Regions from separate parts of the Planococcus sp. SE5232 genome, predicted to be linked through region 3. Evidence: predicted binding sites of a transcription regulator. Region 3 holds the regulator's gene; each other region holds the start of a gene.
The links. The regulator LexA, encoded in region 3, represses DNA repair genes until DNA is damaged. The targets are predictions, from matches to a motif close to CGAACATATGTTCG.
Positions count from the first base shown of each region.

Region 1: a site for LexA is predicted at 3,232-3,245, ahead of ACRC6Q_RS00760 (YolD-like family protein). Genes of this name have one in related genera too.
Region 2: a site for LexA is predicted at 2,100-2,113, ahead of ACRC6Q_RS05965 (UV damage repair protein UvrX). Genes of this name have one in related genera too.

Region 1 covers NZ_JBOGCP010000001.1:165,908-176,159, forward strand. The annotation lists gene ACRC6Q_RS00745 (glycoside hydrolase family 1 protein) at 1-1,001, shown strand, start outside; gene ACRC6Q_RS00750 (Cof-type HAD-IIB family hydrolase) at 1,140-2,015, shown strand; gene licT (BglG family transcription antiterminator LicT) at 2,113-2,943, opposite strand; gene ACRC6Q_RS00760 (YolD-like family protein) at 3,433-3,777, shown strand; gene ACRC6Q_RS00765 (murein hydrolase activator EnvC family protein) at 3,859-5,193, opposite strand; gene ACRC6Q_RS00770 (universal stress protein) at 5,592-6,056, opposite strand; gene ACRC6Q_RS00775 (Crp/Fnr family transcriptional regulator) at 6,220-6,942, shown strand; gene ACRC6Q_RS00780 (cytochrome C oxidase subunit II) at 7,095-7,217, shown strand; gene ACRC6Q_RS00785 (cytochrome c oxidase subunit II) at 7,243-7,716, shown strand; gene ACRC6Q_RS00790 (b(o/a)3-type cytochrome-c oxidase subunit 1) at 7,713-9,365, shown strand; gene ACRC6Q_RS00795 (methyltransferase family protein) at 9,869-10,252, shown strand, end outside.
Region 2 covers NZ_JBOGCP010000001.1:1,277,413-1,287,664, reverse strand. The annotation lists tRNA gene ACRC6Q_RS05975 (tRNA-Val) at 108-180, shown strand; gene ACRC6Q_RS05970 (YolD-like family protein) at 445-807, opposite strand; gene ACRC6Q_RS05965 (UV damage repair protein UvrX) at 821-2,080, opposite strand; gene ACRC6Q_RS05960 (TRAP transporter permease) at 2,583-4,616, opposite strand; gene ACRC6Q_RS05955 (DUF1850 domain-containing protein) at 4,606-5,130, opposite strand; gene ACRC6Q_RS05950 (TAXI family TRAP transporter solute-binding subunit) at 5,209-6,195, opposite strand; gene ACRC6Q_RS05945 (phosphatidylglycerophosphatase A family protein) at 6,321-6,905, opposite strand; gene ACRC6Q_RS05940 (alpha/beta hydrolase) at 7,010-7,732, shown strand; gene ACRC6Q_RS05935 (YjcG family protein) at 7,805-8,323, shown strand; gene ACRC6Q_RS05930 (GNAT family N-acetyltransferase) at 8,324-8,758, shown strand; gene fabI (enoyl-ACP reductase FabI) at 8,817-9,587, opposite strand; gene mgtE (magnesium transporter) at 9,667-10,252, opposite strand, start outside.
Region 3 covers NZ_JBOGCP010000001.1:1,538,416-1,548,667, forward strand. The annotation lists gene ACRC6Q_RS07180 (Na-translocating system protein MpsC family protein) at 1-641, shown strand, start outside; gene ACRC6Q_RS07185 (hypothetical protein) at 939-1,127, shown strand; gene ACRC6Q_RS07190 (hypothetical protein) at 1,278-1,709, shown strand; gene ACRC6Q_RS07195 (hypothetical protein) at 1,773-1,967, shown strand; gene ACRC6Q_RS07200 (class I SAM-dependent DNA methyltransferase) at 2,065-2,799, shown strand; gene lexA (transcriptional repressor LexA) at 2,869-3,489, opposite strand; gene yneA (cell division suppressor protein YneA) at 3,655-3,972, shown strand; gene ACRC6Q_RS07215 (YneB family resolvase-like protein) at 3,969-4,622, shown strand; gene ACRC6Q_RS07220 (DUF896 domain-containing protein) at 4,681-4,914, shown strand; gene tkt (transketolase) at 5,003-7,006, shown strand; gene ACRC6Q_RS07230 (YneF family protein) at 7,192-7,434, shown strand; gene ACRC6Q_RS07235 (hypothetical protein) at 7,564-7,845, shown strand; gene ACRC6Q_RS07240 (alpha/beta hydrolase) at 7,870-8,850, opposite strand; gene ACRC6Q_RS07245 (hydroxymethylglutaryl-CoA lyase) at 8,863-9,762, opposite strand; gene ACRC6Q_RS07250 (acetyl-CoA C-acetyltransferase) at 9,844-10,252, shown strand, end outside.

The DNA of each region.
Region 1 (10,252 bases), 1.4 Mb from region 3:
ACCGTCGCTTAGTAGACTTTTTTGTTCATTACGCTGAAACGGTATTCAACCGCTACAAAGATAAAGTGAAATATTGGCTGACATTCAATGAAATCAATATCTCTATGTTTTCACCATATATCGGCAGCGGAATTTTGGTTGACCGCCTTGAAAACAAGGAACAAGCGGTATATCAAGCGTTGCATCATCAGTTTGTAGCGAGTAGCTTAGCGGTAAAGGCTTGCCACGAAATTATTCCTGGTTCCCAGATCGGCTGTATGCTGGCTCGCATGGAATCCTATCCGGAAACATGCAGCCCGGATGATGTGTTGGCAGCACTGGATGAAGATCAGAAAAACTTATTTTTTACAGATGTTCAAGTACGCGGCTATTACCCAAGTTTCATGAACCGATACTTTAGAGAGAATAATATTCAGATTGAAATGCTTCCAGGCGATAAAGAAATCTTGCTTCAGCATACTGTCGACTTTCTGTCATTCAGCTATTATATGTCAATGGTGGCAAGCGGAAATCCGGATAAAGCAAAAGAGAAAGGAAACTTTTCTCTTGGGATTAAAAATCCTTATTTGGAAGCTTCGGACTGGGGTTGGCAGATTGACCCGAAAGGCTTGCGCATAACGTTAAACAAAATGTATGACCGCTATCAAGTACCGTTATTCATTGTGGAAAATGGCTTAGGGGCATACGATGTTGTGGAAGAAGATGGCTCGATCAACGATGATTACCGCATCGATTACCTTCAGGCCCATATTGAACAAATGGGAGAAGCGATTAAAGATGGTGTTGAACTGATGGGCTATACAAGCTGGGGCTGCATTGATTTGATTTCTGCCAGTACCTCCGAAATGTCCAAGCGCTACGGATTTATTTACGTGGACCAAGACGATTATGGCAACGGTACGCTGGAAAGAAAAAAGAAAAAGTCATTTGATTGGTACAAAAATGTAATCGCTACTAACGGCGAAGAATTGCATCAGAAAAGCTTAGATGAAGTAAAGTAATGAAAAAGTGCCTTACTCAATAGAGTAGGGCACTTTAAACTGGTTGTGAAAAAGTTTCCAGGTAAGGGCAGAAATAAACGAATGCTTTATACTGAATGATAGTACTATGTTTGAATTTAGGATAAGAGGTGGAGAATAATGAAACTGATTGCGATTGATTTAGATGGCACGTTGCTGTCTCCCAAAATGGAAATTACGAAAGAAAATCTTGCAGCAATACGGGAAGCACAGAATCAGGGAAATATAGTGATGATCTGCTCGGGTCGTGCTCCGGAAGATATTCAACAAATCCTTGAAAAATACGATTTGTCGATTCCGTTGGCCGGAAGCAACGGATCCGTTGTGCAAGCCCAAGGCCGTGTTCTGCAAAGTGTATCTATGAACAGAGAAGATATCATCAAGACGGCAGAGAAGCTGGATGAGGATCAGTTTCCATATCGAATCTACACCAATTACGGTATTTATCTACCTGCAGACTGGTCAGAACGAGTAGAACTTGCGATGAAACAGGAACAGATCAAAGTCGAAGGCCTTTCAGATGAAATTTATCAAAAAATTACAGAACAGCCGCAAAAATCAAGTCTCATTAATTTCTTCGAGCATTATAGCGAGTTGTTTAACAGAAGAGATTTAACCATCCAAAAATTCTTTGTACTGACTTTAAACAGCAGCAGTAAAACAGCGTTATCCGGCTATTTGGAGGGCATCTCTACTATCGGCATCACTTCTTCGAGCCCTTTGAATATCGAAGTGATGGATCAGCATGGAAATAAAGGGAGCGCTCTGAAAAGAGTAGCTGAACACTACAACATTCCTTTACACGATACCGTGGCTATTGGAGATAACTTTAATGATATTCCGATGCTTGAAGTGGCTGGACTTTCAGTTGCGATGGGAAATGCAGAGCCTCAAGTGAAAGAGGTTTGTGATGTTGTTACACATTCAAACAATGAAAATGGCGTGGCCTATGCCATAAATAATTATGTATTAACTACTGTACAAGCCAAACTGTAAAACGATTAAAATAAAAGAAAAGATGCCTGATGGGGCATCTTTTTTTTGTTATATAGAGGAACGTCTTTCAGCGAAGCGCTGTTGCTTACGGGTTTATTCATCTTTTGACAACACGTTCAATGTGAATCGTCAAGTAAAGCATTTCTTCGTTGGTCAATTCATGGCCATATTCTTTTTTAATGTATTCCTTAATTCTATTGGTGCATTTTGCTGCGTCTGGGTGCTTTTGCTTAACCAGAGTATACAAATCATCATCCGTACCTTCATAATGTGTGCCTTTAAAAATGCGTTGGGCGAAAAATTTCAAATGGGTGATAAAGCGCATATAATTTAAGGAATCTTCTTCGAACTCCACTTTAAAATGGTATTTGACGATTGTAATGATTTGGTGGATGAATTTTGTGATATTTAACGTATTTGACACATCTTCATTCATTTCTGCATTAATTAAATGGATTGCGATAAAACCTGCCTCATCTTCAGATAACGAGACATTGAACTTTTCATTTATATGTTCGACTGCTTTCATGCCAACCAAAAACTCTTCCTTATAAAGCTGTTTTACTTCCCATAACAAAGCATTCTTTATCTCAATGCCGTCCCGAAACCGCTCCATCGCAAAATTGATATGATCCGTTAAGGAAACATAGATATTTTCATTTAATTTCTTGCCCAGTTTATTTTTTGCATATGTAATGATTTCTTCAACTGCAACCATGTGATCCACAGGCACTTCCCGAAGAAGCATCTTGAAATTATCGGAAGTTTCTTTATTTTTCAACGCAAACACTTTTTGGATTTTTTGCTGATCGACCTCTTGGCCGGGTTTTTTCTGATAAGCCAGGCCAGTACCCATTATAACCAGTTCCGAACCGTCTGACTGCAGCACACTAATTACATTATTATTAATAACCTTAGCAATTTTCATGGCTTCTCCTCAGTTCTTTTGCTATCCAATATAAATAACCTAAGCCATACTAAAAGCAGATAAAATCACAAAGATTTCACCCTTTTAGCGACTTAGGTTTTGCCTGCTCAACCAGTAACAATCCTAATTTTCAATCTATTCATTCGGTTAATTTAGTATATCTTTGTCTTCTTGCATTGTCAACGCTTTCAAAAGGCGCGTTTCTATAAAAAAGGTGAAAATTTTAAAAGCTTAGCATCTATAATTCTTAATAGTTAAAATACCTGGAGTGGACAACAGTTCCTTCTACGAATAAATTTTAGTCAGCAGTAAAAAGAGGTGATGTTGCACCCTAGTAGTTAGCATTTCACCTATTTATCGGAAGGAAATAAGCTCTTCTCTTCATTTATGGTTCTACTTCAAAATAAAAATTTTTTCGAAATAACACAATCACTGCTTTTAATTGGTACAATAAGAACAAATGTTCTTTTTTTGAAAGGAGTGGAGAATATGGAGGAGAAAAGCAGTACCGGCAAAAGATATGTAAGAAGGCAAACGCGATGGGAGGGACTGTTCGTATCGGAGCATGCTTGGGATTCCACAGCTGACTTTATTAATGATCCGCAGCCAATGCTCAGTGCTGATGAGCAAGGGGCCATCCTTGATATGCTGATAGTAGCTTGTGAGCGTAAGTGCACTGTGTTTATCCAATCATGGCAAGAACGCCATTTCCACTACTGCCGTTGCACGATCCGAAAACTGGATCAGGAGAAATGGGCCATCACCTATGAAGATTCGTTCGGTGAACGGCAACTTGCAATCGGTATGATCACTTCAATCCATATGCTTGACTGAGCAAAGTTTTACAGGAAAGTTGACTGGGTTCAGCATATAAAAAAAACCGGCATCTCTTAAGAGAAACCGGTTTTTCCTATATTAGCGTACGTAAGGAGCAGGGTTGACGGCATTCGAGCGTGCGCCGTTCCACGGTCCTACATGAATTTCAAAGTGAAGATGCGTGCCTGTTGAACGGCCGGTGTTGCCCATGCCGCCTACTTGCTGGCCTTGTCCGACTGACTGTCCAACCGATACATTGATCGAGTTCATATGAGCATATACAGTAGCGTGAGTCTGGCCGTTGATGGAATGCGTAAGAACAACCACATTTCCATATCCGCCCATGTTGCCGGCGTACGAAACAATTCCGCTCGCTGCAGCAACAATCGGTGTACCCGGTGAATTGGCAATATCCATTCCAAGATGTGATTCTGCTCCGGCTCCGATATCACGGCCGCCGAATCCAGAAGTGAAACGTCCAGTTGATGGCAAGATGAATGTTGAGCTGCCGGCATTGGAAGAAACAGAAGCTTGTGTAACGGTTGCTGCAGGTGCCGCTGAAGCTGCAGATGCGGCTGCTTGGCGCTGAGCTTCCGCTTTACGTGCAGCTGCTTCTTTAGCTAGGCGTTCTTGTTCTGCTTTTCTGGCGATTTCTGCCAGGCGTGCTTGTTCTGCGCCAATTTTCTTGGCGAGATCTGAGCTGATATTCATCGCTTTATTATGTTCCGCTTCAAGAGCTGATTTCTCTTTAGCCAATCGTCCCTGTTCGGCTTTTAGATCTTTTTCAAGTTGTGCCTGTTTATTCTTTTGAGCATCCAGTGAATTCTTCAAGTCGACCAATTCCGCTTTTTTAGCTTCCTGTTCAGCCAACTTCGTTTCCACTTCTGCTTTTTGTTCAGCCAGCAATTTTTTATCTGCAGCTTGTTCACGCATAATTTCACGGTCTGCTTCGATCAAGATGTTAACTGCTGAGAAACGGTCAATGAAATCAACAAAGCTGTTTGCTCCAAGAAGTACATCTATGTAATCTACTGAGCCGCCACTTAATTGGATGGCACGAGCTCGTTCTTTCAGAAGCTCTTCACGCTCCGCAATTTTTCTTTCCAATTCTTCAATGGACTTTCTCAACTCGTCAATTTCGACTTTCGTTTGGTCGATCTCGGCTTGAGCCACGTCAATTTTGGTTTGTGTTTCGATGATTTGGTTATCCAATTCGCGGATTTTTGCGATGATTTTTTCGAGTGTGGTTTGATTTTGGGAGATTTCACTTGTTTTTTGTTGAATCCCTGAGTTCAATTCACTTTGTTTCTGTTGAACCTCTTGTTGCTTCTTTTCTAAATCACTTAGTTTATCTGCATTTGCAGTCGGCATGAACATCGTTAAAGCCAGTACTGCTGATAATGCAATCATCATAATTTTTGATAATGAATTCAAACTCTCGCGCCCCTTTCATTTTCCGTGGCTATCTATAAGTTATACTGATAAATTTTTTACATAATCGATAATTTCCTTGGCATTTGAGTGGCCATAGGAAAAATCCAGCAGACCCATTGTACCACCGCATAAACCTGTTTATTATTACAGTTTCTTATCAATTAGAAGGCGAACATGACAAAATGTCAGAATATAAGGTTGAATCTGCTGGTTTATAGCATTAATATGATTTTTTAGTGAAATAACGTTATATTGAAAACGAGGACTTGATATTTATCTGACTATTTACATGATTTATTGCTTCTAGGATAAAAGACGAAGATAGGATAGGACGAGAGAAGATGTAAAAGGGCAAAAAAAAAGCCTTCCCCGGAATTTAGTTTGGGAAGGACTTTCGATTATTCTTCTGCTAATACGTCAGCTTGTTCTCTGCGAACGACCAGTACATCACATTTGGCAGAACGGACAATCCGTTCAGAAACGCTGCCCATGATAAACCGTTCAGCGGCATTCAATCCAGTAGCGCCGCAAACGATGACATCGATGTTCAATTTAGGTGCCAGTTCTTTAGGAATGGCGACTTTAGGGACTCCGTATTCAATAATGACATTTACATCCTTTACGCCGGCAGCCAATGCTTCTTCTTTATATTTGGCCAGCAGCTCCTGGGATGTTTTTTTCGTGCGGTCTGCAATTGTCCGATCGTAAGCCTCGATGGAACCGAATGAACGGTTATCGATAATGTGGGCCAGATGCAAGGTGGCATTGTTCCGGGCTGCAGCTGCAGCACCTTTCTTAAATGCCAATTCTGCTTCTTTGGAACCGTCTACTGCTACTAAAATATTGGAATATTTTAAAGTCATTCAGCATTCCTCCTCGTCTCTATACTAGGAACTTCGCTGTCGCCATCGGGAGTTCCTTCTTATCTGTCACATTCTTTTGAAAAAGGGTGTCGAAGTCATGAACTTTTGCACGGATAAAAGGAAATTCATGTTAAAATAAATGAAATAGAAGAGTGCGGAAGACATGTTGAAAGGTGGCTATAAAGTGAAGACCGGTGCAGTAAACACGAATGGCCTGACAGGGATGGAAGAATTGCTGTCAATACGCCATCAAACCAAAGAATTGAAAAAGGATAGTTACTTGTTCCATGAGGGAGATGCCATCAGCGGGGTATTCATCATTCGCTCCGGGAAAATACGGATTGAAAAAGTGACACCGAACGGTCGGGAGCTTACGCTGAAAATCTGCGGTCCGGGACAGCTTGTTGGAGAAGTGACAATTTTTTCTGAAGCACCTAAATACATGCTGGATGCCCGTGCGATTGAAGACACGGTATGCCTTCATATTTCAATAAATGATCTGGAAGAAGCCTTGCTGTCGAATGCGCGGCTGTCCATCGCCTTTATGAAATGGATGGGAATCGATCAGCAGAAAACTCAGACGAAATTCCGGGATTTGCTGCTGCACGGTAAAAAAGGAGCGCTGTATTCGACCTTAATCAGACTTTCCAACAGTTATGGGGTTGTAACAGAAAAAGGGACGCTGATCGACCTGGTCCTGACTAACCAGGACCTGGCGAATTTCTGTGGAATGACCAGGGAAGTGGTCAACCGCATGCTGAATGATTTGAAAAAGAATGGCATAGTGAGTTTACTTGAAGGGAAAATCCTTATTCACGATATGAGCCATTTAAAGACAGAAACAAATTGTGAAAACTGTCCCATTTATTTATGTAAAATTGATTAATAGGAGAGCTTGCCCATGTGGCGAGCTCTTTTTTTGTCTAAAATTTGTCAATCTATTAAAAATGAGGTTCAAGTGTGAGAAATGTCACAGTGCCATGAAGGACGATAGCATAGGCTGAAAGTAAGAACAAAAAGCATTAGAGGTGAGAAGAAATGAGTCAGGAAAACCGGGAGCCGGAGGCCAATCTAAAAGGAACTTTAGTAAGTGTTTTCATAGTGGGATTGATCATCATCGTGATGTGGGTCGCCGTTTATTTATTGTACGTAGCCCGTTAAGGCAGGACGAAAGGAGTAGGTTTAAATGCATCTTCATAAATATGAAAAAATTTGGCTGGTGTTCGGTATTGCATCGCTGATTGTATTTTTAAGCGTGGTCGGAGTGAGCGCCTTTTCTCAAGATCACACCCCAGCTGGAGGGATGGAAACAATAGATCCCCAAAAAGTGAATGAAACAGCGCCATTTGATAACCCGGGTGTAACCCAATTGGATGAAGACACGTATCAGGCTACGATCGTAGCAATGGCCTTCGGATACCAGGCACCGGACTTAAGAGTGCCGGTCGGCAAGGAAATTATTTTTAAAGTGACCAGCACCGACGTGGTCCACAGTCTTACAATCGATGATACAAAAGTCAATATGATGGTCGTTCCAGGCCGTATTACAACAAAATCCTACACGTTTGAAGAACCGGGCACATATTTAATTCTTTGCAATGAATACTGTGGAACGGGTCACCATATGATGTATACAGAGATAGAGGTGTACGAAGAATGATTGCTGTGCAAGATCGAAAAATCGCTTTATGGAATATCGGCGTAGCTTATGCTGCATTTCTAATAGGTACATTATGCGGACTGCTTCAGGTTTTTATCCGCAATGACGCTCTTCAATTACCGGCTTGGCTGGACTATTATCAAATTTTAACGGCGCACGGGGTCTTACTCGCACTTGTATTTACGACATTTTTCATTTTTGGATTCTTTATTACCGGTATGAGCAAAAGCCTCGGAAGCTTCGGGCCGAAAGTCCGCTTGTTTTCCTGGATCGGTTTTTGGGTGACGTTGCTTGGAACGGTCATGGCAACAGCAATGATCGTGGCCGGTGAAGCTTCCGTCATGTACACCTTTTATGCACCACTTCAGGCAAGCGGCTTTTACTATGTAGGGCTTGCTCTTGTCATCGTCGGAACCTGGATCAGCAGTTTCGCGCTGGTCGGACATTACAGAGTATGGCGGAAAAACAATAAAGGGCAGTTGAGCCCGTTATTCGCTTTCATGACCATCACCACCATCATCATGTGGATCATCGCTTGTCTTGGTGTCGTGGCGACAGTATTGTTCCAATACATTCCTTGGGCGTTCGGCTGGACCGATACCATTGATGTGGAACTCAGCCGTACCTTGTTCTGGTTCTTTGGACATCCGCTCGTGTATTTCTGGCTATTGCCTGCATACATGGCCTGGTATGTTATCGTACCGAAGATCCTGGGCGTAAAAGTATTCAGTGATTCCTTGGCACGTTTGTCTTTCGTACTCTTTATCCTGTTCTCCATTCCTGTCGGATTCCACCATCAGCTGACAGAACCGGGAATTTCGAACTTCTGGAAATTCCTTCAGGTGGTGTTGACATTCATGGTCATCGTGCCTTCATTGATGACCGCGTTCTCGATGTTCGCGACATTTGAAATCGCGGGACGGAAAAATGGCGGAAAAGGCATTTTCGGATGGTTTACGAAATTGCCGTGGAGAGATATCCGCTTTACATCGATTTTCATCGCCATGGCGTTCTTTATCCCCGGTGGAGCTGGCGGAATCATCAATGCAAGCTTCCAGTTGAACGAAGTTGTCCATAATACGCTATGGATTGTCGGACATTTCCACATTACGGTTGGAACTCCAGTGGCCATGACATTCATGGGATTGACGTTCTGGCTGATTCCTTATCTGACAGGCAGAAAATTCACCAAGTCCATGAAAGTTCTTGGACTGGTCCAAATCATCACCTGGTCAATCGGTATGCTTTTGATGTCAACAGCGCAGCATCTTCTGGGCCTACTCGGAGCGCCAAGAAGAACCGCGTATTCCGGCTATAACGATCACCCAGCTGCCATGGAATGGTTTGATGGCATCTTGACGAACCACGTCACGATGGCAATTGGAGGAAGTATATTATTCGTATCGGCGATGATCCTCATCTATATCGTTATTATGACGATGTTCCTGTCGCCTAAAGCGGTGGAGCCGAAGGATGTGGTTGACTTCCCGATGGCGGAAAGCGACATGACCCGTACGCCGAAATGGCTGGAGAATTGGTGGATTTGGATTGGTCTCGCTGTTGCACTCATTGTCATCGCTTATGCAATTCCGTTAAGCCATATGATTCAACATGCACCGCCAGGCTCAGAAGGATTCAAAACTTGGTAGGAGTTGAGGAACAATGTTCACGATGGTACTTTCATTAATGGTTGTTTTTATCGCATTCACGGCAATGCTGGTTGAAATCTCTTCTACAGAAGAGTAAGCGGAAGGCAGCAGCACCAGTTTTTTAAGGAAACGTAGATAAAATCATAGAAAAGAGTCCTTTGCCGGGTCGGCAAAGGGCTTTTTTTCGGCTTCTGGCAGGTGTGTTGTGGATTTATAGGCGCTCAAAAAGATTTGTGGTCGTTCAGGAGGATTTGTGGGCGCTCAAAAAGATTTGTGGTCGTTCAGGAGGATTTGTGGGCGTTCAAAAAGATTTATGGTCGCTCAGGAGAATTTGCAGCCGTTCAGCCAAAATCCTCCACGAGCTTGGACGCAAGCCAGAGCAGCAGGATGGATTCCCGGCTGCCGATGTTTGGATGAGCTTATTTGGAAAGGGATAGAAATTGTATTGTTTCGGAATGTTCTATATATTGGAAGGAAATGGACAGGAAGTTGAGGCCTTTTATATGACGATTATGGAATGGATTTTTACGGCAATAAGTTTGCTGTGGATCGGCGAATTCGTGATTTTCCGCAATCGCGGCGTCGGCCAGGGCGATTCTTTGGAAAAACGGACTTTTTTCACTATTTTCACGGTCTTGATTGCCACGATCATTGTGGCGATGCTGCTGCAGGAGCTGCAGCCATTCGCGGCCTTGGCGTTGGCTGGCCAGCTGGTGGGGATCATTTTACTGGCATCAGGAGTGTTTCTGCGCTTCTGGGGAATCATACATTTGAAGTCGCAATTCACACGTTACGTCACAGTTCGCGAAGGGGATGAAATCGTCAGCACCGGCCCGTACCGGAAGCTGCGCCATCCGCTTTATACGGGACTGCTGCTGATTACACTG
Region 2 (10,252 bases), 260 kb from region 3:
TTTTTTCCGCCTGGATGCCTGATGAAATGCAGACCGTATTTTTCTTCTCCAAAAACTATTGACTTTTTCCGTGGACAAGATATACTTATATTTGTCCTGGAAATTGAGATTCCTTAGCTCAGCTGGGAGAGCGCTACCTTGACAGGGTAGAGGTCGCTGGTTCGAGCCCAGTAGGAATCATACGTGTTAAATTGAAAAACCGCGCAGCCTCATTGGCTGCTCGGTTTTTTTGTGCTCCATATTTTTCAATCTGCGGGCAGCGAGCCGAAAAAAACAGCGGACCCATCCTCAAATTAAAAACAATAATAGGACAATCAGTAAAATACCACCATAGAAATAGAATCCATCTTGAAAGCTTATGCTCTCTTCGCCAAAGAAATACAAATTTAACTGCTTCATTTCATCATCCCTTTTTTAAATTTCTCTAAGAAGCGATTCCTACTTTCATTCAACCGTCACAATCGAAACCACTTCATCCATCGGCAGCCTGTGCTTTTCAGCTTGATCTCCGTAAATCAACATACGGCTTCTTGCATCGATGCCTTCAATCGTTCCCCTGTGCTCATAGATTACTCCGTCCTTCCAGCTGTGGATAAGGACTTCGCATTGGCGTTTCAGTGCAATGTCCATCTCCTCCTGGAGCAGCTGCAAGTCGTATTCGTTCAGGTCGGGTTTGGGTACCTTTTCGTCTTTTTCGTACCACTCCCGGATCATTTCGACATGTTCCGGCAGCATTAAAGCTGTCCATTTGATCTTTCCACGGTCTTTGATGTCGCCTACGGTCTTTAAATATTTATTGCGCTTCATCGGACCACTCCCCTTATTCTTTATTGTGTCCGCCAATCAGTTTCGTCCGCGCTATGGCTGTGCCTGCCTGGGTACCCGATATGCCCCGGTAAATCGCCGAATAGCCGTACTTTTTCCGGATGCTGTCCATGGCTGTTCCAAGACTTCTGTTTTCGAACTTCCGTTCATCAAAAAGGCTTAACTGCATGGATGATTCTTCTTCTAGGTTGCTGATGGACAGTGAAATCTGTCGGACGGGTTTGTGCTGGAAATGTTCTCTGAAAATCGCCTGGCAGACCTGATAAATCTTCAAGGTGTCATTTGTCGCTTCTTCAATAGAGCGCGAGCGGGAAAAGCCCCCACCGAAGGCAGTTTTGCTGTATGCGATGCCTAAATGTATCGTCCTCCCTGCACGGCGGGCTTGGCGCGTCCGCATCGCTACGTCTTCGCACATTTCCAGAAGGATTATCATGATGTCTTTTTCTTCTATGTAATCCCGATATAGAATCTGTCCTTTTCCATAACTGACCTGCCCCTCTATCAAGGGAGATCCCAGATCCGATAAATCGATGCCATTCGCGTGCTGATGCAGCTGATTGCCCAGAATCCCGAACCGCTCTTCCAACAGAGAGACATCCGCACTCGCCAGATCCCCCACACAAAAGATGCCCATGCTGTTCAGGGTCTTTTCCGTTCGTGATCCGATGCCCCACATTCTCCGCAGAGGCGCAACAGGCCATAACTTCGCTGCTACATCAGCATATGTCCAATAGGCAAAACCCGTTTCTTTCGCTTCCAGATCCAAAGCCAGCTTCGCCAGCAGCATATTGGGCCCTCCACCGACCGAGGAAGGCAGTTTGAAGTGATCCAGCAACTCCTGTTGAATGCGGCGCATGGTGACTTCAGGCGATCCCCATAACTTTTCAGTGCCTGTAAGTTCAATGAAACTTTCGTCCACGCTATAGATATGAATCGACTCTTTTGGCACATAAGTTCCCAATAACTCAGTGATGGCCATGGACTTCTCCAAATACAGCTTCATTTTCGGTTCAATCAGCAAGATGTCCGGATGGTTGGGGATTTCAAAAAGCCGCGTGCCGGTTTTCACACCAAAACGCTGCTTCATCATCGGTGAAGCAGCTAAAACCACGCTCCCCTTCCGCTCCTGATTCCCGACAATCGCAATACACACTTCCAGTGGATCCAACCCCAGCTCGACCGCAGAAACACTGGCATAAAATCCGCGCATGTCGATGCAGAATATAGAGCGTTCCGGCAGTTCATGTCCTTTCATCATCGCCACCTCCCTAAAGGGAACGTATGTTCTTATTCTATACCACCACTATGACAACAGCAATCCTTTTTGCGAAAATAAAAATTCCGGTCTTTGTTTTATTTAATTCGAAGGGGAACAGAAGCCGCTTTTCCAAGACTTTTCTGCTGTTTTCATTTCAGTCAACCCGGGATGGTTGGCCTTCAGCTTAGACAGAAGAATTGCCGCCTGAATCAACGAATTTTCTAACAACTTTACATTTGGCTGACCGCGTATTATGATAGTCCAAGTAAGAGATTTGACATCCATCGTTCTTATCAGCGCAACGGAAAACAGGACAGCAACTGTTCGCGCCCTGAAGGAATCATTGGGTGCCAAACCCACTGCAAGCTTTAGGAACAAAGTTTGCTTTGAAAAAGTCATCGCCTTCGGGTGATGGCTTTTTTCGTTTTTTTTTATATTTTTTATATGATAAAAAAACACAAAACCGGCCGGGCTAATGCCCGGCCGGTTTTGTGTTCAATTATGCTTCTGCTGTTTTAGCAGGTTTTTTATCGCGTGCCAGCCATTGGATTCCGAACAGAATCACAAATGCGACAGCACCGATTGTATCAGATAGGCCTTCCGGATAAATCAAAGCAAGTCCGGTTGCAAATGTCAGGATACGCTCGATCCAGTTTAGCTTCCGGTACCAATAACCGATCAGTCCCGCTCCGATAGCGATCATACCTGTCAGAGCCGTGATCAATACCCAGACCAGTTCCGGCCAGGTCGTATCGATCATTAGAAGGGCTGGTGACAAAACGAACATATACGGAATGATGAACGCTGCTATCGCCAGTTTAGCCGCGGTGAAACCGGTCCGTATCGGCTCACCACCCGAGATTCCTGAAGCCGCAAATGCTGCTAAAGCAACCGGAGGGGTGATATCGGCGATGATTCCGAAGTAAAATACGAATAAATGGGCAGATAAAGCGACCACAAGCGGCACCGCTGCTCCAACCGGCTCATCTATCATCAACAAAGTGATGATGGCTGGTGCCGCTATCGTTGAGGTAATGACATAGTTGGCGGTTGTCGGTGATCCCATACCCAGGACAATCGCTGCCAGCATCGTGAAGAATAGCGTCAGCAGGATATTTCCGCCTGAAGCGGAAACCAGCCCATTCGCCAAACTTAAACCAAGGCCGGTCTTTACAACGACCCCGACGATGATCCCTGCTGCCGCTGTTGCTGCTGCAACAGCCAGAGCAGTCCGAGCACCGTCAACCAACGCTAAGATGATGTCTTTGAAATTCAAGCGCGTTTCTTTATTGAAGGCACTGACAAAAATCGTCAGCAGAATCCCGTAAAGCGCTGCTTGCATAGTCGGAATACCAATCAATAGGAAGAAGATGATTGCAACAATCGGCAGGAGCAGGTAAATCTTTTTCAAGACTTCCTTGCGGTCCGGCATTTCTTCCGGTGAAAGGCCCTTTAAGCCGATTCGCTTGGCTTCGAAATGGGTCATGATCCAAACGCCTGTGAAATATAAAAGAGCCGGTATTGCAGCTGCTTTGGCAATTTCCCAGTAAGTCACTCCCCCGATAAATTCCACCATCAGGAAGGCTGCTGCCCCCATAATCGGGGGCATCAGCTGACCGCCGGTGGAAGCTGCTGCTTCCACCCCGCCGGCAAATTCTTTTTTATAGCCTAATTTTTTCATCATCGGAATCGTATAAGAACCCGATGTAACAACATTGGCAACAGAACTTCCGGAAATGGTTCCCTGCAGGGCACTTGAGAAAATCGCTACCTTGGCCGGTCCACCCGTTAAATTTCCGGCCAGGGATACAGCCAAGTCGTTAAAGTACTGTCCGACTCCCGTTTTCACCAGGAAGGAACCGAATAACAGGAAGGTGAAAATGAAAGTCGCCGATACGCCGATCGGTGTTCCCAATATTCCATCGGTGGTATAGAACATCAACTGAACGACTGAGTCCAGATCTTGTCCTCTATGACGCAGGAATCCTGGGAAATAAGGACCGAAAAAGGAATAGGCCAAAAACAAACTGGCAATGACCGTAATCGGCATTCCCACTGCACGCCTTGTCGCTTCAAGTGTCAGCAAGATCGCTAAAATACCGACGATCAAGTCCAATTCAGTGACCCGCCCCAGACGGAACACCAAATCGTCATACATGATCGGCCAATAGGCAGCTACGCCGATCGACAACAAGGCCAGGATATAATCGTACCAGGCAACTTTAAGGCGGTTTCCTTTACGTTTTCTGGCAGGAAACAATAGATAGATCAGGGATAAAGCAAATCCTAAGTGAATCGAGCGCTGAATATAGGCGGTGTATTGACCAAAAATTGCCGTATAAAGCTGGAATAGAGCAAATGCCAATAATCCGAAAAAGACCACATGTTTAATGATTCCGCTTAAATCCCGTGTATTGGATTCGGGATCATATCTTTGTAGGATTTCTTTCTGTTTTTCTTCTGAGATGTAGGATTCATCCTCTGGTGGAAGCTTTTGCTGTTCGCGTTCTTCTGGAGGCAACTTATCGCTCATCAAATCTCACTCCTTTTCTTAGTTGAAATAGGGATAAGCGCTCTACCCGAAAAGTATACGACTTACCTCTTTCAAGCGTTTTTTTCAAATCCATTTGACGCCCTTTAGTGCCAAATGACAGTCCTGCATCAACATCCCCTACAAACAGCCGGAATTCAGGAATTTTCTTCGTCATATTCTTGATGAAGTATTTACCGTCTTTTTCGACAAATGTCTCTCCTTCTCCTGCATTTGAAGGCATGCCAATATTAAAATCTTCGTATTCAAGCTCTGTCATCATCAGCTCATTGTTTTCCATTACTTTGTAGCTCTCGATGACTTCCGACAGATGGATTGAATGCGTATACCTGATTTGGAAATACGGACTTTCCACCGGTAGATAAGCCGCTGTTTCTTCAGTCTGATTATCGATAAATACATAATGCTTATGGAAAGGGAAGAATGCGATTAAGGAGCCGATTAAGATGAGGGCAATCAGTAAAGGAAGAAATTTCTGCATCCGGAGAAACTGCATAGACCATTCTCCTCCATCTTCAAAACAAAGAACTGACGGCAGAGCTCACGCTTTACCGTCAGTTAATCGCTCATTCAATTAGTTTACTTCGTCGAAATACTTCTGAGCTCCTGGGTGGATGTCGATTCCGATTCCATCAAGAGCTGTTTCAGCTTTGATAAATTCAGCTTTTGCATGCTGGATTTGATCTGTGTTTTCGTAGATCGCTTTCGTGATGTCGTAGACAAGATCTTCCGAAAGGTCGTTCTGAACCACTAGCATCGCGAGAACAGAGACAGTTGGAACTTCCTCAGTCAAGCCGTAGATGCCGGATGGTACAACGTCATGGGCATAATATGGATATTTCTCGATCAGTTCGTCAGCTTTATCCTGCTCTACAGGGACAATGACAACGTCTGAAGTAGCTCCAAGGCTTTCGACTGCGCCAGTCGGAGTTCCTGCAGTGATGAATGCCGCGTCAATCTGGCCTGATTGCAGACTTTCCTGCGACTCACCGAAGTCAAGGTTCTGTGCATCGATATCTTCCATTGTCATACCATGGATTTCCAATAATTGTTCAGCGTTAATATAAGTCCCGGATCCAGGGGCACCAACAGAGATGCTTTTGCCTGCCAAGTCATCAAAAGAAGCAATACCGGAATTCGCAGTCGTAACCAATTGAATCGTCTCCGGATAAAGTGCACCGATTGCAGAAACGGTATCGATCACTTCGCCTTCGAACATGTTCGATCCTTCAGCAGCATAGAAAGCTGTATCCGTTTGCACGAATGCGATCTGTGCAGCGCCATCGGCAAGTGCCGTCATGTTCGCAGCAGAAGCCTGTGAAACTTCAGCCGTGGTATCCAAACCTGTTTCGTTTTCAATGATCGTCGCCATAGCGCCGCCAAGTGGATAATAAGTTCCTGTCGTTCCGCCTGTCAGGATGCTGAGGAATTCAGGATCAGAAGCCCCGCCTTCGCCTTCTCCTTCGGGTTCTGTAGTAGCTGCATCATCTCCGCAACCTGCCAAAAATACAGATCCTGCAAGAGTTACTGCAGCAAATAAACCAAATTTCTTTTTCAACATAAAGTGACCTCCCTTTTCAATAATAGTATTCCGTGTTCCAACTTCATAATAGCATGTCTTTCTTACTAGTTTCAATGCATTTCAGTAAATACAACCGCTTACAGCGGGAACATTCAGAAAAATAATCAGGTTTCAGCACCTTCTACATGGGTTTCAGGAGCTGTGTCTTCCGGAGCCAGATCTTCAAATGTTCTGCCCTGCTCTTCAAGATCACGTGTCCGGTGGGCAATGCGGGCAGATGCACACGCTGCGACGCTTGCTACTAAATCATCGAGGAATGTGTGGACCTGGCCACCGTATTTTGTATCCAGGTTATGGATAATACCTGTTTTGTTTTTGTCCAAGTGGCCAAATGTGGTCACGGCGATGCTGCCGTATGTTAAAACTGCTCCCAGCCCGATCATTTCATCGACACCGAAGAGCCCTTCATCCGATCCCACGATCTGCTGGAGCGGGCGGGATAATTTCCCTTGCTCTGCCAATTCATCCAATTCAATCCCTACCAGAAGGGCGTGCTGCATTTCGCGTTTACGCAAAACACTTTCAACCGATTCCATGCAATGTTCAATCTTCAGCCCCTCATTGAAAGGCAGCTGCATATCCAAAACAATTTTGGCTATGTCTTCATTGGTGACTCCTCTGCGCTCCAGTGCTTCGTGCGTTGCTTTTGTCACGTCGTCTGAGTGTACTCGAAATCTTCCGCCATCCATATCAAAAACCCCTTCCCTCTATATAATTGGTGTTCTTTTCCCATTATACCTTGTCGATTCATTATGGTACAATTTTCTTACAAAACTCTAGAGGAGGCCTATCAATGACTACTGGAAAGGTAGAAGATTTATCCATCTACAGCAAGGAACTTCAAGAAGACATGCAATTGCTTGTCTATCTTCCTTCCAATTTCTCGCCCTTATATAAATATACGCTGGTCATCGCTTCTGACGGCAAAGACTATTTTCAATTAGGACGAATTCCACGGGTGGTGGATGAGCTATTGGAAAATCAGGAAATTGAAAACATCATCGTGATCGGTGTTCCTTACAAGAGCGTAGCTGACCGGAACAAAAAATACGAACCGACCGGCGAACAGCATGGTGCCTATCTGCGTTTTTTGGCGCACGAACTGGTTCCCTTCCTGGACGAAAAATACCCGACCTATCAAGTAGGCATGGGCCGTGCATTAATCGGGGATTCGCTTGCAGCGACCGTGTCTTTAATGGCTGCTTTAAAATATCCTAACATTTTCGGCCGCGTCATCCTGCAATCACCTAAAGTGGGAGATGAAATGCTCACAGCAGTGGAAGCATTTAAATCGGCCAATTCCTTTACCGTTTATCATGTCATCGGAAAGGAAGAAACAGCTGTCAAACTAAGCAACGGCGGAACCGAGGATTTTGTCGGACCAAACCGGAAATTAAATAATTTAATGAAAAATAAAGGGTTTTCGATCTTTTATGAAGAATTTGAAGGAGACCACACTTGGAGACATTGGCAGCCCGATTTGCGGCGTGCATTGATTCAGAACTTCGGCATGTAGAGGCTGGTGGTGCTCCAGGGCATAATTGGCACTAAGATAGAAATGGTTATTACAGACAAGGAGGTCGTTAGGATGAAATATGGAGTTGCAGCTTTTCCTTCAAAAAAATTGCAGGATCTCGCCAATTCGTACCGGAAACGTTATGATCCGCATTATGAACTGATTACCCCTCATATGACATTGAAAGATCCATTTGAGGCGGATGCATCTAAAATAAAAGATGTAGCAGCAGAAATGCAGAATATCGCCAAGCGACAAAAACCGTTCAAATTGCACGCTACGCGTGTCAGCACGTTTTCTCCGGTTACCAATACCCTGTACTTCAAAGTGGAACCGAATGCTGAAATTACTGACTTACACGAAGACCTGCATTCAGATTTCTTCGGCGGTATGCCGAAACATTCTTTCGTCCCCCATATCACCATTGGGCAGAAGTTGTCCGATACAGAACACGCCGATGTTTATGGCCAACTAAAAATGGTCGGCATTGAACATGAAGAAATTATTGACCGTATACACCTGCTCTATCAATTGGAAGATGGTTCATGGACCGTGTACGAGACATTCCGATTAACTGGAGATGATCAGTAAGTGCTGAAAGTAAAAATTGCTGAAAACCAATTAGAAAAAGAACAGGCTTTCGATGTCCGCAGAAAAGTTTTTGTGGAGGAACAACAAGTTCCGATCCACATCGAAATGGATGAATACGATGACAGTGCAATCCATTTCGTCGGTTACCAGCTTGCGCAGCCAATTGCTGCCGGACGCATCCGGGAAGTGGAATCCGGACTTGGCAAAGTTGAGCGCGTATGCGTACTTTCCGAATACCGCGGACAACAGATCGGTGTCATGATGATGAACGAGATGGAAGAATATGCACGGGCACATGGGCTATTCAGACTGAAATTGAATGCCCAGACCCATGCACTTGCCTTCTATGAAAAGCTCGGCTATGAAATCACATCCGATGAATTCATGGACGCCGGTATTCCCCACAAATCGATGGAGAAAGTCGTTGCCGGATAATAGTCTAAATCAAAAAGCAGATCAACCGATAAATCGGCTGATCTGCTTTTTGGTGTTTTTAAAGGATGTGGTATCCGCTGTCTACATGAATGGTTTCGCCTGTAATACCGCGCGACATGTCGCTGAACAGGAAAGCAGCTGTATCGCCCACTTCTTCAGGAGTGGTATTGCGGCGTAATGGTGCTTTTTCTTCGATTTCATGCAGGATTGAGTTGAAATCGCTGACCCCTTTTGATGATAGGGTACGTATCGGACCCGATGAAATCGCATTGACCCGGATGCCGAGTCTTCCAAGATCTGCCGCCAAGTAACGGACCGACATTTCGAGAGAAGCTTTTGCTACACCCATGACATTGTAATTCGGCATTACGCGCTCGCCGCCGATATACGTCAACGCTACAATGCTGCCGCCTTCTGTCATCAATGGCTTTGCATTTTTCGCGATATTGGTCAATGAATAGGCGCTGATATTTTGTGCCAATAGGAACCCGTCTCTTGATGTATCTGAAAAATCGCCGGCCAATTCCTCGTTCTTCGCAAAAGCGATGCAATGCGCCAGTCCGTGAATCGTACCTACCTGTTCTTTAATGGCCGTGAAGCATTCAGCGACAGCCTCATCATTTGTCACATCGCATGGCAGGATCAACTCGTGGTTGCCATCCAATGTCGCCACCAAATCGCGAACAGATTTTTCAAAACGTTCACCTGCATACGTAAAAATCAGGTTTGCACCAGATTGATCCAAAGAACGTGCGATTCCCCAAGCAATGCTCCGCTTGTTGGCTACTCCCATAATGACGAAAGTCTTTCCTTTTAATGATATTGACATGTCCATTCCTCCTGCGTCTGTTATTATTACCTGGTACTAATAATACCTCACAAAAAAGAAAAGTGCAATTCGCACTTTTCTAGAGGCTGCTCAGGAACGTAGTTGCTAAGCCTAAATAAATCAAAATCGAAATGATATCGTTTAAAGTGGTGATAAAAGGACCTGAAGCAACAGCAGGGTCGATTTTCATCCGATGAATCAATAATGGGATGAACGAACCGGCCAATGTCGCTACAAAAATAGAACTTGAAACAGCCGTTCCGACCAATACACCGATCAGCAACTCGCCTTTCCAGAAGTAAACCAGACCAACGACGACAACACCGCAGACAATACCGGTAATCAGTCCTGTCCCGGCTTCCCGGAACAACAGCTTCATTTTGCTTTGCTCTTCGATATCGCCTGTTGCGATTCCTCGAACTGCTACAGCCAAAGCCTGGGTACCGCTGTTTCCAGCCATTCCGGCAATCAGCGGAATAAAGACAGCAAGCAAGGCCACCTGATCCAACGTCGCTTCGAACATTCCCATCAAATTGGCGGTCAGCATGCCAAGGAAGGTCAACAGGATCAACCACGGCAAACGTTTTTTTGCTGCGGTGAACGATCCTTTGTCGAACGTATCCATATCAGAAACGGCTGCCAGTTTGGAATAATCGTCCGATGCT
Region 3 (10,252 bases):
CGATTTTGCGTTCTCATTTCGGCAAGGGTCCAAAGTCGGTTTACGTCAATATCGTTCACCCCTTTATTTGTATACAAATAAGAGAGTTTTTATCACCAATGGAAAAAATTCTTCTCAGTAAAAATGAAGGCACCAAGGTTCTCGAACTGAGAGATTTATTAATGGAAGAAATAGAGCAAGAATTTAAAATAAACTTTTGGAAAGAAGCAAACCTGGATATTAAAGAGCTTTATGCCGATTGGAATTTAGATCAAAAATCCGGTATGATTCTAGCGGTCCTTAAAGAGGGGGACATTAAGAAGAAGCCGTGGCCAAGCGAAGTGGATGAGAAAACACTTCTTGAAGAAATCATCAAAATAAGTGAAATCGGACAAAAAGAGCCTGGTTCAACTGAGCTCTTCTGGTTGGGTGAAAGAACCCTGTTAATAAGGCGAATAGAGATATTCACTCTTCTTGAGAAGGAACTTATTAATCTGGGGTTTTCAGAAACGCTGAAACTTGCAAAACGGCCATTGGAATATAAACTTTTTAAACAATCCACATTAGAGAAAATATTGAAAAGGCCGATAGATGATATTTATGTCGACTGGAACTTTAATGAAGATAAAGGATATGCGGTATTGGCCTTACAAAAGAAATAATAAGGATTTTGAGCATCTCTTCGGAGGTGCTTTTGTTTTGGAAAAACGAATTTTCACTATAAGGCTGTCCTCATTTAGTGATCGACAAGTATGACCAGCTGAAAAATAATAGGTCTACAGCAATGTCGGGGAAAAAAGGCATGATAATAATCAACCTAACAGAATAATAATGGAATCAAAAAATGGTTTACAGGCTGTATTTTAAGGTTATAATTAATTGCAGCCAAAAAATTTAATAACTCATACTGAATTTTCCTTCGGATGAACTGAAGGAAGATTTTGTGGGAGGGGATTAAATTGAGGAAAATTCAAGGACTTTCAAATTTAGTAGACTATTTGGAATCAGTAAATTATCCACTGGCTGCAGAGCAGATTACAGATTTAATGTCGAAAAGAAAGATTCCGCATCGCAAAGCATATCAGGATATTGTGATCTTTAACTTGGAGCACATAGACTGGTGGATTGCTGAGCAGCAGAAACGATGATTTTGTAAGGAATATGCTTAATTGAAAGAAAAGAGCCTTGGGTTTAGTTCTGAAAAGAATTAAAACTGAGGTTTTCTTTTTTTATGGTAACTTTATACACTTTTTTCCGTCTACTGTTATAATAATCTAAAAGCGAAGGAGAATTCGGCTATGCGCTTTCTAATGACAATTATTATCTTTTTAATCTTTTTCTCATTTGCTGGGATCGGTGTCTATGTTGTAGGTCCGGATTTTTCGGCGGATCGCCTGGTTGCTGAAGCGACTGAAGAACTGCGGAATAGTGGCCAAATGGAAAAAATAGTGGAGTATGTAGAAAATGACCCTCAAATGCTTGAGTACATAGAAGAGGCACAAGTTGCTGAACAAAAAAGCGAGACTTTACCGTTCCAGACAACTGGAGATGCCGCAGGGACAGTGATTAAAAAGGTAGGGATAAAAGACTTGGCTAAAATGAAGTCTGGTGTTGAAGATGGCTCGATGTCTGCTGATGAAGTGATCCGAAAACTTGAAGAAGATTTAAATGAAGAAGAACTGCTTGCTCTTAAAGTCATTGTTTATAAGGAATTATATAAACAGCAATAATATTATATGTATGATAGACTGTTTCACGAAGACAAAGTAAATAGCTAGAAGGAGGCCATTGTTATGAAGTCGTTTCAAGTAGAATTTAATTTTGATGAGGGAAATACATTTATTCATAACGTCCAGGCAGTAGATAAAGAGTCGGCATTGAGCAAAATCCCTTCCAATGGTACTTATGAAATTTCTGATACGGAAACGGGTAATATTTATCGCATCACCATCAATTTGGTTAAATATATAAAAGTCAGTGAATTATAGAAGATTTCTTCTCTATGAGCTGCGCGGAAGGTGCTGCTTATGCAGCATCTTTTTTTGAGCTAAAACGTAACTGTAAATCGAATTATGGAGGGATACAATGAAATACGAAGGGTCAAGTGCATACGAAGAAAAAGATTTTTTAGAAAGTTTCCTGCAAAGAAGAAATCGGCTTGAAAGTCCTAACAACAGCATTGAAAAGCCGGTCATCTATGAACTGCTGGGAGCATTCCAAAATAAGCGGGTACTGGATCTGGGGTGCGGAGATGCCTTGTTCGGAAAAGAGCTGCTGGAGTCTGGAGCTCTGCACTATCATGGAGTGGAAGGATCGGAACAAATGTGCAGATTGGCATCAGTAAACTTAAAAGGTTTAGAGGCTCAGATTACAAGATCTAAGATGGAAGCATTCAATTTTCCGGAAAGTCAATATGATCTTGTCGTTTCACGCTTAGTGATGCATTATTTGTCCGAAGTGGACCAATTATTTCAAAACATCTATAAGTCGTTGAAAGACAACGGGAGATTTGTGTTTAGTGTTCAGCATCCGCTGACGACTTCTTCTTTTGAAAGCAAAAAATCTGGTGAAAGAAGAGGCAGTTGGATTGTAGATGAATATTTCGAAGAAGGGGAGCGGCAGGAACCGTGGATCGATAAAATAGTGGTGAAACATCATCGAACCATCGAAAGTTATTTCTCGGCACTTACACGGGCGGGATTTACAGTTACTGGTCTGCAGGAAGGGAAGCCGAAACCTCAGTACTTCGAAGATGAACAGGAGTACATTAGAAGAAAAAGAATTCCTGTAATTTTAGCGTTCAGTTGCATGAAACGGTAAACCGGAAGTCAAGTTTACATAATAAAAATACAAACAAAAACCACCGGGAAATTTCCCGGTGGTTTTTGTTTAATGGATTTGGCGATAAACTCCTACGACTTTACCCAGAATCGAAACTTGATCCACGATGATTGGATCCATCGATGAATTCTCCGGCTGTAGGCGGAAGTAACTCTCTTCGCGGAAGAAACGTTTAACTGTTGCTTCGTCTTCCGCAGTCATCGCGACAACAATATCTCCGTTATTAGCAGTTTGCTGCTGCTTCACAATGACATAATCACCATTTAAAATTCCAGCTTCAATCATACTTTCACCCATGATTTCCAACATGAAGATGTGATCATCTTCTGTGCCATAGCTTTGGGGAAGAGGGAAGTATTCTTCTACATTTTCAATTGCCGTAATCGGGATACCGGCAGTTACCTTACCGATTAACGGGACGTGTAATACAGGACTTTTATCAATAAGCGCTTCATCAGTGCTGATAACTTCAATTGCTCTTGGTTTTGTTGGATCGCGGCGGATCAGGCCTTTGCTTTCAAGACGAGCTAGATGGCCGTGTACGGTCGAACTGGATGCAAGACCGACTGCCTCCCCGATTTCACGCACGGATGGCGGGTAGCCTTTCAAGCGGACTTCTTCTTTTATAAACGACAATATGTCTTCTTGGCGTTTGGATACTTTTTTCAACAGTTTCACCTCATTTGAGTAATACTACTTGATTTCTACCAATAGTATACCAACTCGGGCTGTGAAATGCAAACATAGGTTCGAATTTTATTCTTGACAAAAACACCTGTTCGCATTAATATGAGAACATACATTCCGAACACTCATTCCCAGGAGGCGATTTATTTGACGATCATCCGACAAAATTCTTACTTAATCTTGTTTTTTGCTTTAATTATGGTGTTTACTTTTTATGCGATCCTGTCCCATAATACAAACAGTGCACAAATGAGCCAAGTTGAAATAGAAGAAGGCGACACACTCTGGACATTAGCAGAATCGTTCAGTGGCACTACCCCCCATCACGAATGGATAGAAGAGATTATGAAAGAGAATAACCTTTCAACTTCTAAAATCATCGCCGGGCAATCCCTCAAGATTCCCAGTGATCATTTAAGATTTGCTCCTGATGAGACCAGTAAATTTGCAGGTGATGCTGAATGAAGAAAAACGCATTAATTTATTGCCGTGTCAGCACGACCAAAGATACACAGGAATCTTCCTTAGAGAGACAGGAAGAAGAACTGATGAAGTTTGCGTTTGAACAATCCTATAAAGTAGATGGTGTTTTTACCGATCAGCACAGCGGCTACGAGATGGATCGCGATGGCCTGTTGGAAATGCTGAACAGCATTAAGACTGATAAAGTCGATGCTGTGTTCATACAGGATGAAACACGCCTAGGCCGGGGCCATGCGCGCATCGCGCTATTGCATGTGATGAAAAAGTACGGAGTAGATGTTTATACGTTATCAGATCGTGGTCCGATTTCATTAAACGACATGGATGACATGGTACTTGAAATTCTAGCGATTGTAGAAGAATATCAGCGCAAAATACATAATGCCAAAATCAAACGTGGCATGAAACGCGCTGTAGAAAACGGTTATAAACCAGAGAAGAATCTGAAAGGGAAAGGCAATCCCGACGGGCGGGAACGTCTCGATCTCCCTATTGATCAGATTGTAAGCTTGAAGACCAATGGCCTGACTTTCAGTGAAATCGCTGTTACGTTGCAGGGATTCGGATATCAGGCGAGCAAAGCGACGGTCCATCGCCGTTATAAAGAGTATGAAAAGCTGATGGAAGACTAAACCATTGCAGAAACCTGACTTTTTTTGTACCATATGAAAAGAAGAAAGGTGGATGTCTATGTTATCACCAGACAAATTAAGTCGTATAAACCAATTATCACGCCAGTCGAAAACGACAGGCTTGTCAAAGGAAGAAGCTAAAGAACAATCTTCATTACGTGAGGAATATTTACAGACTTTCCGTAAGACAATGCGTGGCACAATCGAAAATGTAAAAGTGATAGACCCGGAAGGAAATGATGTAACTCCTGAAAAGGTCAAAAATATTCGAGAGAATAAGTATTTGAATTAAATACTTATTCTCTTTTTTATTGTATTCTTTACTATTGTTGACTAAACTAGAAAGGGATTAAATTTTTTGTTTGAGAGAGGATGTTACTATGTCAACCCACGCAGACCAACTTGCAGTGACAACAATTCGTACACTTTCCATCGATGCAATCGAAAAAGCAAATTCTGGCCATCCAGGATTGCCAATGGGCGCAGCTCCAATGGCGTATACATTGTGGACAAAACACATGAACCATAACCCGAAAAACCCGGACTGGTTTAACCGTGACCGTTTTGTGTTATCGGCAGGACATGGTTCCATGCTTCTATACAGCCTTCTTCACTTGAGCGGCTATGGTTTGGAAATGGATGAAATCAAAAATTTCCGCCAATGGGATTCGAAAACACCAGGACATCCTGAATACGGCCACACTACAGGCGTTGAAGCAACGACCGGACCACTCGGCCAAGGAATTGGCATGGCAGTTGGTATGGCGATGGCTGAACGTCACTTAGCAGCTACTTATAATAAAGATGAGATGAACATCGTAGATCACAACACATTCGCTTTGTGCGGTGATGGAGATTTGATGGAAGGCGTGGCGGGAGAAGCCATTTCCCTTGCCGGCCATCTAAAATTAAATAAATTGGTTGTATTGTATGATAGCAACGACATTTCATTGGACGGGCCACTTGGCAAAAGTTTCTCTGAAAACGTTCAAAAGCGTTTTGAATCATATGGATGGAATTACTTGCGCGTAGATGATGGCAATGTATTGGACGACTTGTCCGCAAAAATTGCACAAGCCAAGGAATCTTCAGACAAGCCGACATTGATTGAAGTCAAAACCGTTATCGGTTACGGAGCTCCAAATAAATCCGGTAAAGCGGATGCACACGGCGCACCTCTGGGCGAAGATGAAATGAAATTGGTGAAAGAATATTACGAATGGACATTCGATCAGGATTTCCACGTGCCGGAAGAAGTTTATGAAACTTTTGAACAGGCAACTGAAGAGCTTGGAGCAAAAGCAGAGTCTGAATGGAACGAATTATATTCGCAATATGAATCTGCTCATCCGGAATTAGCAGAACAGTTGCAGATGGCAATCCGTGGCGATCTTCCTGAAAACTTTGATGCCGAGTTCCCAACCTATGAATTTGGTAAAAAACAGGCAACTCGCTCTTCTTCTGGAGACATGATCAATGCCATCGCTAAAACGGTTCCTTCCTTCTTCGGCGGCAGTGCTGACCTTGCTGGTTCAAACAAAACAAACATCAAGGGCGCTGGCGACTTTGACGCTGAACATCCTGAAGGCCGCAATATCTGGTTCGGTGTTCGTGAATTTGCAATGGGTGCTGCGTTAAACGGTATGGCTCTTCACGGCGGACTTCATGTCTTCGGTGGAACGTTCTTCGTCTTCAGTGACTATGTGCGTCCTGCGATCCGTTTGGCTGCATTGATGGGGCTTCCTGTCACTTACGTCTTCACGCATGACAGTGTAGCAGTAGGGGAAGATGGTCCGACTCATGAACCGGTTGAACATTTGGCTTCTCTTCGCGCTATGCCGAACTTAAGCGTGGTTCGTCCTGCAGATGCCAATGAAACAAAAGCTGCATGGCGTTTGGCATTGACAGCTAAAACGACACCGACCTTATTAGTGCTTTCACGTCAGGACTTGCCAATTTTGGAAAACAGTGCTGAACTTGCTGAAGCAGGCGTCGAAAAGGGTGCTTATGTAGTATCGCCTGTTGAAAATCCTCAGGCGATTTTGCTGGCGACCGGCTCTGAAGTAAGCTTGGCTGTAGCTGCACAAAAACAATTGGCTGAAGATGGAATTGAAGTATCCGTTGTCTCGATGCCGTCTTGGGACCGTTTTGAAAAACAGGACAAGGAATATAAGCAATCCGTTATTCCGAAAACTGTCAAGAAACGTCTGGCTATCGAAGTCGGTACTTCATTCGGCTGGGATCGCTACACAGGCGACGAAGGCGACATCTTGGCAATCGACCGTTTCGGTGCAAGTGCACCAGGCGACCGCATTATGGAAGAGTTAGGTTTCACAGTCGATAACGTAGCAAACAAAGTGAAAAACTTGATCAACGAACAATAAAATGGAAGATGGGGGCATCTACTGCTCCCATTTTTTCTTTAAATTCAATAGTGAAAGAAGGAAGAACCTTATAATGCGGGAAGTTTCTCTTTATTATTTTCCTGCTTATGGTCACAATTCTTTTTTTATAGTATAATCCATTGTGGTGCACTACTTATTTACGCAACACGAAGGAGGTAACAAGAATGGATACATGGATCTGGATCGTAATCGTTATCGTGGCTTTACTCGCAGGTGTTGCACTTGGATTCTTTATCGCACGTCGATATATGATGAAATATTTGCAAGATAACCCACCAATCAATGAAGAAATGCTGCGAATCATGATGATGCAAATGGGACAAAAACCGTCTCAGAAGAAAATCAATCAAATGATGTCTCAGATGAATAAAGCCTCAACTAAACCTGGCAAACCAGCTAAAAAATAAAAAGTACTCTTCGGAGTGCTTTTTTTATTTTGTTTTTATTCTACAGTTAAAATCTCTCATAACGGGTATTATGCCAATAAGATTTAGTTTCTTTCCTGCCGTGTGTCAAAAAATAAAGGGGGTTTCAAAATGGCTGAAAATGAAGAGTTGATGTTTTATTTGCCGGTCATTGAAGAAGATGAGAAAGAAGAAGGGAAGTTTCATCTGGAAAGCGCCAATTTTAAAAAAGCTTTCCCTGTTTCGTTGGATAAGATACAAGAGCTAGTGAAAGATATGACTGATTACAATTTGGATACGATCGAGCTTCATGTTACCGGAATTGTGAAAAGCGGACCGGTTACAGAGCTGTTCATCGGGGCTGAAGGCCAAGCAGGGATGAAGCTGGTACTCAACAAAAAGAAGAATCCATAAGAAAAAGCACTCCGCGGAGTGCTTTTATTTATTCTGTGATGGAACAGCATCTGCTGAAATTCGGTGCGTTTCCTGCTGCTTAGGTGTCAGCAGTCCATACTTCGCCAGGAATTCAGCAACGGTCTCTTCGTATTCTTCGGGATTCCGGTTGAAAGACTGGGCATGGGCGCCTTCGTCAAAAAGCTTCAGTTCTTTTGGGCCTTGTTTTAATGCATAAAGTTCCTCACTCATTTTCGGCAGAACAAAATCATCATTGACACTATGGATAAAAAGAACAGGCTTTTGAATGTTCTGCACGGTTTCTCTCGGCGATACTGTAGAAATGGAATAACCATCCCGCATTTTCATGAAAATGCTGGCAAGCCGCAGCGCCAACGTAGTGCGCAAGGGCGTCGTCGTTTTCATGACATGGAGAATCTGTTCATAAATATCAGAATAGGCACAATCGGAGATGTAGAAATCCGCTTTGTCTTCCATACCTGCGTATAATAGGGTGGTCGCAGCTCCCATCGATTCACCGTGAATGCCGTAAAACAGATCCGCTCCAACATGCAGCTTTAAAGCCTGGACCACCGCTTTCAGGTCCATCTTTTCAAAATGGCCGAAACTGGTTGTTTTCCCACCTGAATCGCCGTGGCGCCGATGATCATAGACAACGGAGTTGAAACCCATCCGTTCAAACATCCGGGCGTATTTAAAGGAATTGACTTTGGTTTCAGTGACCCCGTGGCAAATGATGACATAGCGGTTGGTATCATGGGGTTCAAGGAAAATGGCTTTGATTGGATATCCATTTTCAGATTCGATCCATTGCTCGCTTTTTGGAACATTGGCATACCATACTTCGTCATAGCGTTTTGCGGTGGTTTCCCTTTCGAGAATCAGCTGTTCGTCCTTTTTCTTTACATACATCAGCCGATTGCTGGCAATAAATCCTGCAACGGTGGCCAAAGCTGTAAGGACACTGGAAATGATGGCTGAAGTCCAAATCAATCTTTTCTTCATGGCGAAAGCTCCTTATGTCTGGGTTTTGTATAACGTGTACATCCCAGTGGTTACGGGATTCGTCACATGCGGTTCGATTTTTTCGATCGCCTGGCAGAGCATATCCAAATCGATTCCTGTTTGAACATCCATACGGTGGAGCATATTGACGACATCCTCTGTAGCGACATTGCCGGTTGCCCCCGGTGCAAACGGACAGCCCCCTAACCCACCTGCAGAAGCATCAAAACGGGTAACACCCGCCTGCAGCGCTGCAGAGATATTGGCCAATGCCATTCTGCGGGTGTCATGAAAATGGGCGGTCATCAAGATATCCGGAAATGCTTCCACTAGTTTAGCGAATAATTCATAGCTTTCCTTCGGGTTTGCCATGCCGATTGTATCGGCGACACTCAATTCGTCAACTCCCCATTCTACAAACTGGCGGCAAAGTGCCAACGTTGCTTCCGGAGAAACAGCGCCTTCAAACGGGCAGTAAAATGCAGTTGAAATACAGGCACGAACAAAAATATCCTGCTTTTTCAGGTTGATGATCAACGACTTTAACGCCTCCATGCTTTCCTCTGTGGTCTTATTGATATTTTTTTTATTGAAAGTATTGGATACACCAACAAAGACGGCAAGCGATTGCGCGCCCGATTCGAGAGCGGCATTGATTCCGCGTTCGTTTGGCGTGAGAACGAACTGGCGTCCGACTTTTTCTGTCTGGGCGACTATCTCTTTAGCATCTGCCATTTGAGGTACCCATTTTGGCGACACAAAGGACGTTAACTCCATTTCCTGAATTCCGGCTTGCTGCAGAGCAGCTATAAATTGAAGCTTATCTTCGGTTTTTACAAGTTTCCCTTCGTTTTGCAGGCCATCACGCGGACCAACCTCGATAATCGTTGCATTTTTTGGTAAACTGAACATAGTATCCCCCCTGCTTTCTATTGTAGCGAGGGAAGGGATAAAAGAGCAACTACCAGACAATCAAACAAAGGGGAAATGTATATGTCACAGGAAATCGTTATTGTAAGCGCTGTCCGAACAGCGGTAGGGTCGTTTCAGGGGTCTCTTAAAGATGTACCCGCAACCCAATTAGGGGCGATCGTCATCAAAGAGGCGATTGAACGTGCAGGAGTCAAACCGGACCAAGTCTCTGAAGTCATCATGGGGAATGTACTTCAGGCAGGCCTTGGACAAAATCCGGCACGTCAGGCATCGATTCATGCAGGACTTCCAGAAACCGTTCCTTCGATGACCATCAATAAAGTTTGTGGGTCCGGACTGAAATCCATCCAATTGGCGTATCAGGCGATTTACGCTGGAGATGCAGACATCGTTGTTGCAGGCGGAATGGAAAACATGAGCCGAGCACCATATTTAATGGAGAATGCCCGGAGCGGATTCCGCATGGGAG